DNA from 2 places in the Acetobacterium sp. MES1 genome. Region 1 is predicted to be linked to the other one. Evidence: riboswitches for the same ligand, from Rfam matches in the RefSeq annotation. Region 1 holds a riboswitch; the other holds the start of a gene.
What was found. Region 1 has a riboswitch for cobalamin ahead of BI182_RS05835 (anaerobic ribonucleoside triphosphate reductase). Riboswitches for the same ligand answer to the same signal wherever they lie in the genome.
Positions count from the first base shown of each region.

Region 1 (5,666 bases):
CCACCAGATAACCGGTAATCCGACGAATCCGCTCAAAGGGAACATCGCCTTCGCTTCGTCCACAATTCGGGCACACATCGCCGATGATGCCGGTATAGCCGCAAACCGGGTCGCGATCTACCGGATGATTGATCGAACCATAGCCGATGCCAGCTTCCTTCATCGCCCGAACCACCTTCTCAAAGGCTTCCAGATTATCAAGCGGATCACCGTCCATTTCCACATAGGTGATGTGTCCGGCGTTGGTCAACTCATGATAGGGCGCTTCCAGGGTAATTTTTTCATAGGCACTGGTGGGGTAGTAAACCGGAATATGAAACGAATTGGTATAATACTCCCGATCCGTTACCCCGGGGATTTCACCAAAGACCTGTTTGTCCAGCTTGACAAAGCGGCCAGCAGTCCCTTCGGCCGGGGTGCCCAGCAGGGTAAAGTTCATGCCATAGACCTGACTGGTTTCATCCATCCGCTTGCGCATGTGGCCAATAATTGCAAGCCCCAGCTCCTGTACGTCTGCCGCTTCGCCATGGTGTTTGCCGGTTAAAACCGTCAGGCATTCCGCCAGGCCGATAAAGCCCATACTCAGGGTGCCGTGTTTCAGTACTTCCCGGATTTCCATCTCGTCGGTCAGATCTGCAGAATCAATCCAAACGCCCTGGCCCATTAGGAAAGGAAAGTTTTTAACTTTTTTGTGGGCCTGAATTTCAAACCGTTCCAGCAACTGCTCAATCACCAGATCAATTTTCTGATCCAACTCAGTAAAAAACACGTCCGGATTCCCCTTGCTGTTTAGGGCAATCCGGGGCAGATTGATGGTGGTAAAACTTAGGTTTCCCCGGCCATAGGTGATTTCCCGACTGGGATCATGGACATTACCGATCACCCGGGTACGACAGCCCATATAGGCAATTTCTGTTTCCGGCTGGCCAGCCTGATAATATTTCAGGTTATAGGGTGCATCCAGAAAGGAAAAATTCGGAAACAGGCGCTTGGCACTAACCCGACAAGCCAATTTAAACAAATCATAATTGGGATCCCAGGGATTATAATTAACCCCTTCTTTCACCTTGAAAATATGGATTGGGAAAATCGGGGTTTCGCCATTCCCCAACCCGGCCTCCGTCGCTAACAGCAGGTTTTTTATGACCAGACGCCCCTCAATTGAGGTATCCATCCCGTAGTTGATGGAACTAAACGGAATCTGAGCCCCAGCCCGACTGTGCATGGTGTTGAGATTGTGAACAAAGGCCTCCATGGATTGATAAACACTGCGGTCAATTTCCCGTTCGGCATTTTCCATGGCAAAATTCTGAGCCCGGCTGATGCTGTTGGCATCCGCTATCCATAACGCCAAACTCCGGGCTTCGGCTTCCAGATAATTCTTCGGTTGATTTAGCTCGGGCTTTAACCCCAGTTTCTTTTCGATATCTTCACTGATGGCCTTTACCTTGGCTAAAGCATTTTTGGTATCGGTCAATAAGGTCAGGGCCTTGGCCAAATTCTCCCGATAGAGCCGGATAAAAGTTTTTTTCACCCCCGGCACCATGGCATAGTCAAAGTTGGGAATACTCTGTCCGCCATGCTGATCATTCTGGTTGGACTGAATGGCAATGCAGGCCAGCGCCGAATAACTCTGAATATCGTTGGGTTCCCGGAGATGGCCGTGACCAGTCGAAAACCCATCTTTAAATAAGCGTTCTAAATCAATCTGACAGCAGGTAGTGGTCAGGGTTAAAAAATCCATATCGTGAATGTGGATTTCACCGGCTTTATGAGCGGTTGAATGCTCGGGATTGAGGACAAACATTTCATAAAACTGTTTAGCGCCCTCTGATCCATACTTCAGCATCGTCCCCATGGCGGTGTCGCCGTCAATGTTGGCATTTTCCCGTTTAACATCGTTGTCCTTGGCTTCTTTAAAGGTCAGATCCTCATATATTTTCATCAAGCGGGTATCCATTTCCCGGATTCGGGTTCGCTCGGCCCGGTAGAGAATATATTTCTTGGCGGTTTTAGCATGTCCGGTTTCGATCAGAATTTTTTCCACCGCATCCTGAATTTCTTCCACCGTCGGGGTTTTGGTGTTCATTTCCTGTTCGATATAGATGGCCACTTTTTCAGATAGCTCCATGGCGGTCTGATAATTCTGGCCGCCGATTTCACTGGCGGCCTTAAAAATGGCATTGGCAATTTTTTCAATATTAAAAGGCGCTTCTCGTCCATCTCTTTTTTTGATCTTCGTAATCATCCTGGTTTGTTTTCCTACTTTCCTGCGAGTCTTTTTGTTGTTTCGGGCATTGAAAAACCTCTCGACGGCGTGGGTCAAGAGGCCTCAGATTGCTTGGCTCAAACACCCTCTATCACGCGTAGAGTCTGGTGTGACGAATAACGGCGGGTAATCTGACTTAGGCTTGATCTTTTTAAAAAAATCTCCCCCTTACAGCGGCGGGACCGTGCCGGATTTGCACCGGCTTCCCCCATGCTGCACCGGTTGGCACAGCACCATTATCTTCATATTTGGTTGTTTTAATTTTATCACATACAAGATGTGGTGTCAAACCGGTTGTTATCTGCAAACGGTTATCATTATTTAAAGCTCCCCGGTTTCGCGTAAAAATGGCGACTGATGGTCTTGACCACTGCATCATCGTCATTCGCTCCGATCTGCGGCCAGCCCATTTCTTTTAGTTCAATGGATGCATTTTCAACCACATAAGCAAAATCGGCGGCTTCCAGCATCGCTGCATTCCTGATGTCATTGCCAAACGCAATCACTGTATCGGTCGCATATCGGGCTTTCATATCCATGATGGCATTTTTCACCGAGGCTTCCCGGCTGGTTATTTCGAGAAAGTAATAGCCCGGATGTTGATCATCCGGATAGCACTCAACATTAACCGCTGAGGCAATTTCCAGCTTCATGATGGCCGCTTTAACCTGGACGATCGTCACCTTCTGATCCACTGCCATAATCGATAAGACGCTTTGATCATTTGGCACCTCGCCGCACACATAGCTCTGTTCCGGGAGTCGCTTTTTGGAATGATAGATTTTTTCTTCCACCGGATTAATAAGCCTGGTGTAATAAACATGGAGGACATCATTGATGATGGTGTGGGTAAAACAATTCAGCTCCCGTTTTTCAAAAACAGCAATCAGTTGCCTGGCCACTTCCGGATTCATTTTTTTGCAGCTTAAATAACTTCGTTTTTCCAGATCATACCAAACCGCCCCATTCATCATGATAACGGGAACCTTTATTTCGACGCCTTCCAGCAGGGGCAGCAGGGTTTCGGCACTTCTGGTCGTGGCAATGGTAATCAAAGCGCCCTGGCGGATCATGGTGTTTAGTTTTATTCTGGAGTAACTGCTGATTTCGACCTGGGAATTCAACAACGATCCATCCAGATTGGTGACAAAGAGCGTTTTTCTGTTTCTGCGCCGGGGCAAGTGAAACGCGTTGACTCCCAATGACACAAAGATTCCGATAAGGGTGTCCACGATCCGGTCAATGGTAAAAATCAGCGGATTCACATCGGCCCCATGGGTCACTGTAATGCTTAAAAAAACCACACAGGTAATATAAGATGCCGTTGGTTTTTTGATGGCCACCGTAAAATAAATGAGTGGGATAACGCACAAGGATACCACCAGATATTGCAGCATCGGCATATCCACCGGGATGAAGCTCCGCTCAAAAATAAGCAACCCCAACCCCATCGCCCCACCGATAAAGGTGCCCAGGGTTCGATTCATGGCTACCTTAAAGCTATTGGAAACATAGGGCTGCATGCATAAAATCGCCGCAATCGCCGAATAGAAGGGGGAGCCTTGCTCGCCTCTTAATAAATAGATTAAGAAGCAGAGATAAACCGCTATAAATGTTTTAAAAATTCGCATTCCTACTTTTGGCATAACCTTCTCCTCTTTCTGATGCCTGTCTATAATAACACACATTTGAAATTTTCTGCCGCTTAAATTTCTGCAAACCCTTTCAAATACAGATACCCCTTAACTTTTTTCAGAAACAGATTAATTTTTCTAAAAAGTATTGACAGATAAAAAAAGGTAATGTATTATCAATTAAGGTAATGTATTACCTTAATTGATAAGTGGAGGTTATATTTTGGACAATATGGATTCAATGCCCGATCAAAAATTCATCTTTGGCGGTGTCCAAGTCGTCGCCAACCAGATGGACACCCTGTTGGAACGGGAACTGAAAGAATACAACTTGACAACCAAGCAATGGCTGCTGACCATTGTGGTGCAGAATATTTTTGATCACGACCCAACCCTTAAGGAAGTAGCAAAAAGCATGGGCAGTTCCCATCAGAATGTCAAACAGGTGGCGCTTAAACTGGAACAAAAAGGCTTTGTTGTGATGGAAAAAGATCCCCATGACGCCCGGATCACCCGGATTAAGCTAACCGATGCGGTTGATTCGTTTGGCACAGAAAGTCAGCAGAAATCAGAAATCTTTACCGAAAAATTATTTGATGGTATATCTGACGAAGAACTGGCAATGACCCGGTCGGTTATTGAAAAATTGCTGGCCAACCTGGAAAAAATGGACCAGGAATCAAAATAACAGGAGGAAAAGCAGATGAAAAAAGCAATAATTATTCTTCTCAGTATTCTGGGGGTATTGGTACTGGTCGGCGCCGGTGGCGTTTTTTACATCACCAACGGCCTGGAAGCTGGGGAAAATCTGGCGATTAACCCCGTCGATCTAAAAGGAATTGAAGACGGCACCTATACCGGTGTTTATACGGCCGGGCGCTGGAGCAATGAAGTCGCCGTCAGCGTGGCTGATCACCAGATTTCAAACATTGCGGTGGTCAAAACCGTCACCATGGAAAAGCCCGAGGTGACTGACGCCCTTATTCATGCGGTGATCGAAAAACAAAATACCACCGTCGACACCATCAGCGGTGCCACGGTGTCCAGCAAAGCCTATCTCAAGTCGATTGAAAATGCCTTATCCCAGTGATGCCGTTAAAGTTGTCTGATTTTATAAACGTTCTAAAGAAACGAAACAGCCTGTTGTCTTTTAATCGACAACAGGCTGTTTCGTTTCTGTATCCTACTGATTTATCTCTTCCAGGGTGATCCCCATCGTTTCCTTACCAAACACCGCTACCACAATGGCCACCACTGCAAATACGAGGGTCAGAGTAATAAATACATTGGTATAGCCGATTTCGGTGCCATAGTAATTATAGATCACCGGCACAATAAAGGGAGCCGAAAAAGCGCCAATCCGTCCAAATGCGGCGGCCCAGCCAGAACCGGTCGCTCTGAAAAAGGTCGGATAAACTTCTGGCGTATAGGCATAAACACAGCCCCAGGCACCCAGACTGAAAAAATAAAGCATTGAACCATAGATCAGAATCTGTTCCACACTGCCAGCATGGCCAAATAGCCAGGCCGCCAGTGCCGTTCCGGCAAAATAAATGGCCAGCACTTTTTTTCGGCCAACTTTCTCAATCAGATACGCCGCACTGAAATATCCCGGCAACTGGGCCAGACACATGATCAGCGTAAATTCAAAACTTTTTGTCAGGGTGAAGCCTTTTGCCACCAATAGTGACGGCGTCCACAAAACAAAACCATAGTAACCAAAATTGATCCCAAACCAGATCACCCATAATACAATGGTAGAT
Region 1 covers NZ_MJUY01000013.1:399,157-404,822, reverse strand. Annotated here, with positions in the region: gene BI182_RS05835 (anaerobic ribonucleoside triphosphate reductase) at 1-2,248, opposite strand, end outside; cobalamin riboswitch at 2,374-2,522, opposite strand; gene BI182_RS05830 (HAD hydrolase family protein) at 2,587-3,915, opposite strand; gene BI182_RS05825 (MarR family winged helix-turn-helix transcriptional regulator) at 4,127-4,591, shown strand; gene BI182_RS05820 (FMN-binding protein) at 4,607-4,993, shown strand; gene BI182_RS05815 (MFS transporter) at 5,087-5,666, opposite strand, start outside.

Region 2 (5,666 bases), on a different contig from region 1:
AGGATCGGCAGTAGTGTTTTGTTTTGTCATGGTAGTCCTTCCTATCTTCGATTTCAATACGAATAAACATCGGTTCGATACTTTATTATAGATCCATAACCATTTTTTTCATAGAAAAAACTTATCCCTGATGTAAAAAGAGTTTGATTCTTTAGAATAAGTTAATTCTAAGAGATCCATCGACGATATAGATTTAACTTAAATTTTCGCTCGTAATCGTGATAATTACCATAGGGATTAGCTTAAAGTGAAATGGTTGTTTTAAACAATGTGATGGTCTGATGAATCAATTTTCCGGGGATTTTGGATTCGAAAATCCAAACTAAATAAAATCTGTTGACAAACGAATATAACAGCAGTAATATAACAATAGTTATATTACTGCTGTTATATTATAAAAATCGCAATACGGAAGAGGCTTAACCATGCCACCAAAAGCAAGAATTACAAAGGACATGATCATTGATGCTGCATTTGAATTATTAAAAACTGACGGAATCGAGATAGTTAATGCCAGGAAAATTGCTGAAAAGCTGAACTGCTCGACTCAGCCAATTATGTATTATTTTTCAGGAATGAATGAGTTGAAAAGCATTATTTACAAAAAAGCGGATGCTTACCATACTGCGTTTATTATGGATTTCGGTTATGATGAAAGCAATCCGCTGTTGGAAATTGGGATACGCTATATAAGATTTGCTGTAATGGAAAAAGCAATTTTTAAATTCCTTTTTCAGTCTGATAAGTTTGCTGATAAAGAATTGCTCGAAATTATACGAGACGAAGAACTTCGACCCGTATTAGAGATTTTATCCCAGGCTATTAGATTGTCACCCGGTCAGGCTGAGGCGTTGTTCGAGCAAATCTTTTTTATGGTTCATGGTATTGCGAGCTTGTTGGCGAATAATCAAATGACCTTTGATGAAGCACATATTCTGAATTTGTTAAAGGTGGGTTTTAAAGGGGCCGTACTAACTTTGAAAGCGGGGGAAGAGAAAAATGACAAATATATTTAAAAAGAATCCGTTAGCATTTGCGTTGGTGTGGATTGCCATTTATGTAGTTCTGTTTAGTCTGGCTGATTCCCTGTCCGATTCGGTAGGTATCCGATCATGTTTCTCAGCGATGCTGGGGGGGGCTATTTCATTTCTGTTGTTTAGGTGGATTCGGCGAAATGAATTGCAATCGTACTATGGCCTTTGTAACGTTGCAAGGGGCGATTTTAAAAGATATCTGTTTTTTATTCCGCTGATTATCATTGCCAGCGTCAATTTATGGGGTGGAGTAACGATCCGATATCCGCCACTTGAAACGATTCTGGTATTTGTCACGATGCTTTTTGTTGGTTTTATTGAGGAAGTGATCTTTCGCGGTTTTTTATTTAAAGCGATTTTACAAAAAAGAGCAAGGTTGGCAATAATCATATCGAGTGTCACGTTTGGGATTGGACACAGTGTTAATTTATTAAATGGAGCTGAATATTGGCAAACCTTTCTCCAGATTGGTTATGCCATTGCCATCGGGTATTTGTTTACCATTCTTTTTATCAAAACTGGCAGCTTGCTGCCTGGTATTTTTACCCATGGAGTTTTAAATGCCTTCAGTGTTTTTTCAGGACAATCAACTTTTGAACAAGATACAGTGGTAAGTGTTGTGCTGATTCTTATTAGCCTTGGGTATGCCGCTTTTTTAAAAAGGTTACCACAAAAAACTTGCGCAAGCGACAAACAACACTGTCTGGATCAGTAAAACTGTATCGGTATGGTGATTTAACACAAAGAAAGGAATCGTTATGAAGAATCGGAAAAATCTTGAAGTCATCAGTCGTTCGTTTGAAAATAATGGTCTGATGCCTAAACGGCATACTGGATTTGGGGAGGATAGTTCACCCCCTTTTGAATTAAAAAATTTGGCTCCCGAAGCGGTATCAATAGCGATTATTATGGATGATCTGGATATTCCTTTAATTGAGGCCTATAATCATTGGTTGATCTGGAATATTCCCAAATCAGAAACGATTTCTGAAAATATACCCTATGGTTCGATTGTGCCCGTGCTGGGTGACGCAAAACAGGGATGCGGATATGGCCGTAACCGTTATCGGGGACCGAAACAGCCGGTTTTCGTCAGGAACAGTCATCGTTACTTATTTCAATTTTATGTACTTGATTGTTTTTTGGAGCTTGACAGCAGTGCCCGAAAAAAGCAGTTGCTTGAAGCGATGAACGGACATATTATGCAACAGAGCAGTATTACTGGAATTTATCAGCGATAACTGAAAATAAAGAAAAATTAGAACAGAGCGCCAATACTGATCAGATAAATTAGACGATTGTTCATTAAGCGAGATACAACTCTGCTTTTTAAGAACAGGCACGATTGATTTTGCCAGTTTTAACAATGAATATGATGAATCAGAAAGAAAAATTTTGTTAATCTGTTGACAATTGTCAATAAATTCGCTATGATTAATACAACTTAACAGATATACGATTTATGGTGCCTTACAAAGGAGAATAGGGAATCAGGTGAAAATCCTGAACGAACCCATCACTGTAATGGTTTTGTTTTTGCAGATGCCACTGGAAACGGGAAGGCGCAAAAACAGATAAACCAGAGTCAGGAGACCTGCCATGAATTGATATAGTATGAAACGACGGTAAAGTTTCGGCTATCCTTAGGATTACCCTGGGATAGTCGAAACTTTTTATTTTGCGCGAAAGCATAAAGCCGTGTGAAGAATTTGGGAAATGAAGTTTTATTAAGCTCGCTTATAAAAAATTTCATTTTTCAAATTCTTCATAGGGCGTAGCCCGCGACGAAGGTCGCAGCGCAGCGAAGACCGGAGTGCACGGTCTTATACCAAACGGCAGTAATTTTATGCGTAGCAAAGACCGGAGTATTCGGCTTTATACTAAAACCGTCATTTTAAAAAAATTCAATCACGAGGCCATTCCATGATACCGATCATCCAATTGGATATTACAGCGCTGACATTTCCCGACGAACCGGAACCAGCGCTTAAAAACATCAAACTAAATATCAATGAGGGCGAATTCATTGCCATTACCGGTGGTGCGGCATCGGGTAAATCGTTATTGCTTCATGCGATTACATCGGCGGCGCCGAAGTTTTATCCCTGTGAACTGGATGGAACGGTGACGGTAGCGAATCGGGATGTGTCAAAGATACCACTTTGCCAAATGACTGACTATCTGGGCTATATGATGCAGGAGCCGCAAAACCAGATGGTCAATCGTCGGGTTGGCGATGAACTGGCGTTTGGGGTTGCGAATCTCAATTTGAGTCAGGATGAAATTGAGTATCGGGTTAATGCGGTCATGGATTTTCTCGGAATCCGGGCATTTTCAGATCGGACAACCGATGCCCTTTCCGGCGGACAAGCCCAGAAGGTCGTGCTGGGGAGTATTCTGGCAATGAAAACCCCGATCCTACTACTGGACCAACCCACGGCCGAACTGGATCCCAAAACCAGCTCGGAACTCTATCGGCACCTGGGGCGGTTGAACCGGGAGAAAAAGGTGACCACCCTGGTCGTTATGGATAAATCTGGTGCAGTTTTGAAAGATGCCCATCGGGTGCTTGTAATGGAAGCTGGGACGGTCAAAGATTTTCTGCCGGTTGGTGAATATCAGAAAAAATATGGCTGCCGGAAAACCAATCGCCGGGCGAAACCGATCCAAGTGGATGAGCGGTTCGACGTGATTAAGTTAAGCGGTGCATCGCATACCTACAAAGGTGGGATAATCGGCTGTCAGCCGCTAAATTTTAGTCTGAAAAAAGGCGATTTCACAGCGGTCATCGGCCAGAACGGTTCCGGTAAATCCACCATGCTCAAGCTCATTGAAGGATTGGTCAAACCAACCTCGGGCTCGGTGGAACTATTTGGAAGTCCGGTGACCAAGAAAAATGTGGGCGAACTACGGCGCCGGATCGGGTTTCTGTTTCAGAACCCCGATGATCAGATCTTTTGCAGCTCGGTACGCGATGAAATCAGCTATGTTTTAAAAAATAAGAACCTCAGTGCGCAGCAAATCGAACAAAAGATTCAAGAAACCTTGGCTCTGATCGGCCTAAAAGGATTGGACGAAATCCATCCCCAGCGGTTAAGCCGGGGACAGCGACAACTATTGGCCTTGGGGTCAGTGGTCATTAATGACCCCGAGTTGATCATTGCTGATGAACCGACCTCCGGCTTAAACAGTGCCCAGAGTCAAGTGGTCATGGAAAAACTGGCCCATCTCAGCAGTCAGGGAGTCACCATTTTGCTGGTAACCCATGATTTGACTGAAGCCAGAGATTTTGCCAATCGGATTGTGGTGATGCACAACCATCAACTGGCTTTGGAATTTAAAGCCGAAATAATAGACAATTATCTGAACGAATTGGCTCGATTGGAACTCATCGAAGGAGGCGATTTTAAATGTTTAATCTAAAAGAACTGGATCCGCGGCTTAAACTGACCTGGTGTCTGTTTCTTGTGCTGACCGCCCTGATGTCGCGCAGTATGCTTCTCAATGGCATTCTGCTGGGGGTGATCCTGATTTCTGAACTGCTCTCGGAGAAATCGTTGAAAGCTTTTAAAATGCTGTCAATTGTGTTGCTGATTATCGGCACCCAGGTATTGATTATCAATCTGATCTTTGGGCGTGAAGGTGAGCTGCTTTATTCCTGGGGGATGCTGCAGATTTACAGCGGCTTTATCGCCACTTCCATGCTGGCTTTTTTAAGAATTGGTATCATCTCATTTTCGGCCTATCAGTTCGGGGTTCATACCGATCCTATGGATATGGCTCAGATGCTGATTCACTGGCGGATTCCTTATCGCTATGCGATGCTGGTGCCAATGGTAGCCCGGTTTTTTCCGGTGATGATTGGGGAATACCAAGCTATTTGTGACAGCCAGTCGGTCCGGGGGGTACCCAATGATACCGTAATTGAGAAAATCCGCAACCTGCCGGCCTCAATTTTACCGCTGATGTATCGAGCCATGCGGATATCCAGTGATGCGGCGCTATCGGTGGAACTCAGAGGCTACGGCCGCCATACAACCCGAAATTTTCAGAAAAAAATCAATCTCCGGCCACTCGAAGGAATGACCATCGTCTGCCTGATGATCGGGTTTGGCGGAGTCTTGATTAAAACCATTTTATAACAGTTAAAAAACTGCATAGATAAAAATTAATTTATACAAAAAAGGAGTATAACATGCAAAACGAACAAGCAATTGGGAAAAAAAGTATTTTTAAAACGGACACCAAATCTTTAATTGGTGCCGTCATCATGGGGATCGTCTTTGTGATCGCCTGCCAGATTACCGGCCAGATCGATAACATGCTGCCCTGGGGGAAAATGGGTATGTTACTGATTAATGGAACGGTTTGGGCATTCTTTACCGGGATTCTGACCCTGCTTTACAGACAGCCCGGCGGACTGATTGCCGCCGAAGTGGAAGCCTTGATTTCAATCATGTATACGCCCCTTTGGCCAACCTTTATCTTTGCCAATGGCATTGCGTCCATCTGGGTATCCTTCGTGGCGGTAAAATGTGACATGACCAAATGGTCGCATCACATTCTGGCTCAGGGTGGCGTTTGTGTTTTAGGAAACGCCATTGTGGGAGTGGGTCTGGTTTTCATTCTTGG
Region 2 covers NZ_MJUY01000010.1:21,449-27,114, forward strand. Annotated here, with positions in the region: gene BI182_RS03045 (DUF2284 domain-containing protein) at 1-30, opposite strand, end outside; gene BI182_RS03050 (TetR/AcrR family transcriptional regulator) at 426-1,016, shown strand; gene BI182_RS03055 (CPBP family intramembrane glutamic endopeptidase) at 1,000-1,749, shown strand; gene BI182_RS03060 (YbhB/YbcL family Raf kinase inhibitor-like protein) at 1,793-2,275, shown strand; cobalamin riboswitch at 2,481-2,650, shown strand; gene BI182_RS03065 (ABC transporter ATP-binding protein) at 2,958-4,457, shown strand; gene BI182_RS03070 (energy-coupling factor transporter transmembrane component T family protein) at 4,445-5,176, shown strand; gene BI182_RS03075 (hypothetical protein) at 5,230-5,666, shown strand, end outside.
Region 2: it holds a riboswitch for cobalamin, as region 1 does, so the genes downstream of both, BI182_RS03065 (ABC transporter ATP-binding protein) here and BI182_RS05835 (anaerobic ribonucleoside triphosphate reductase) in region 1, are expected to answer to the same signal.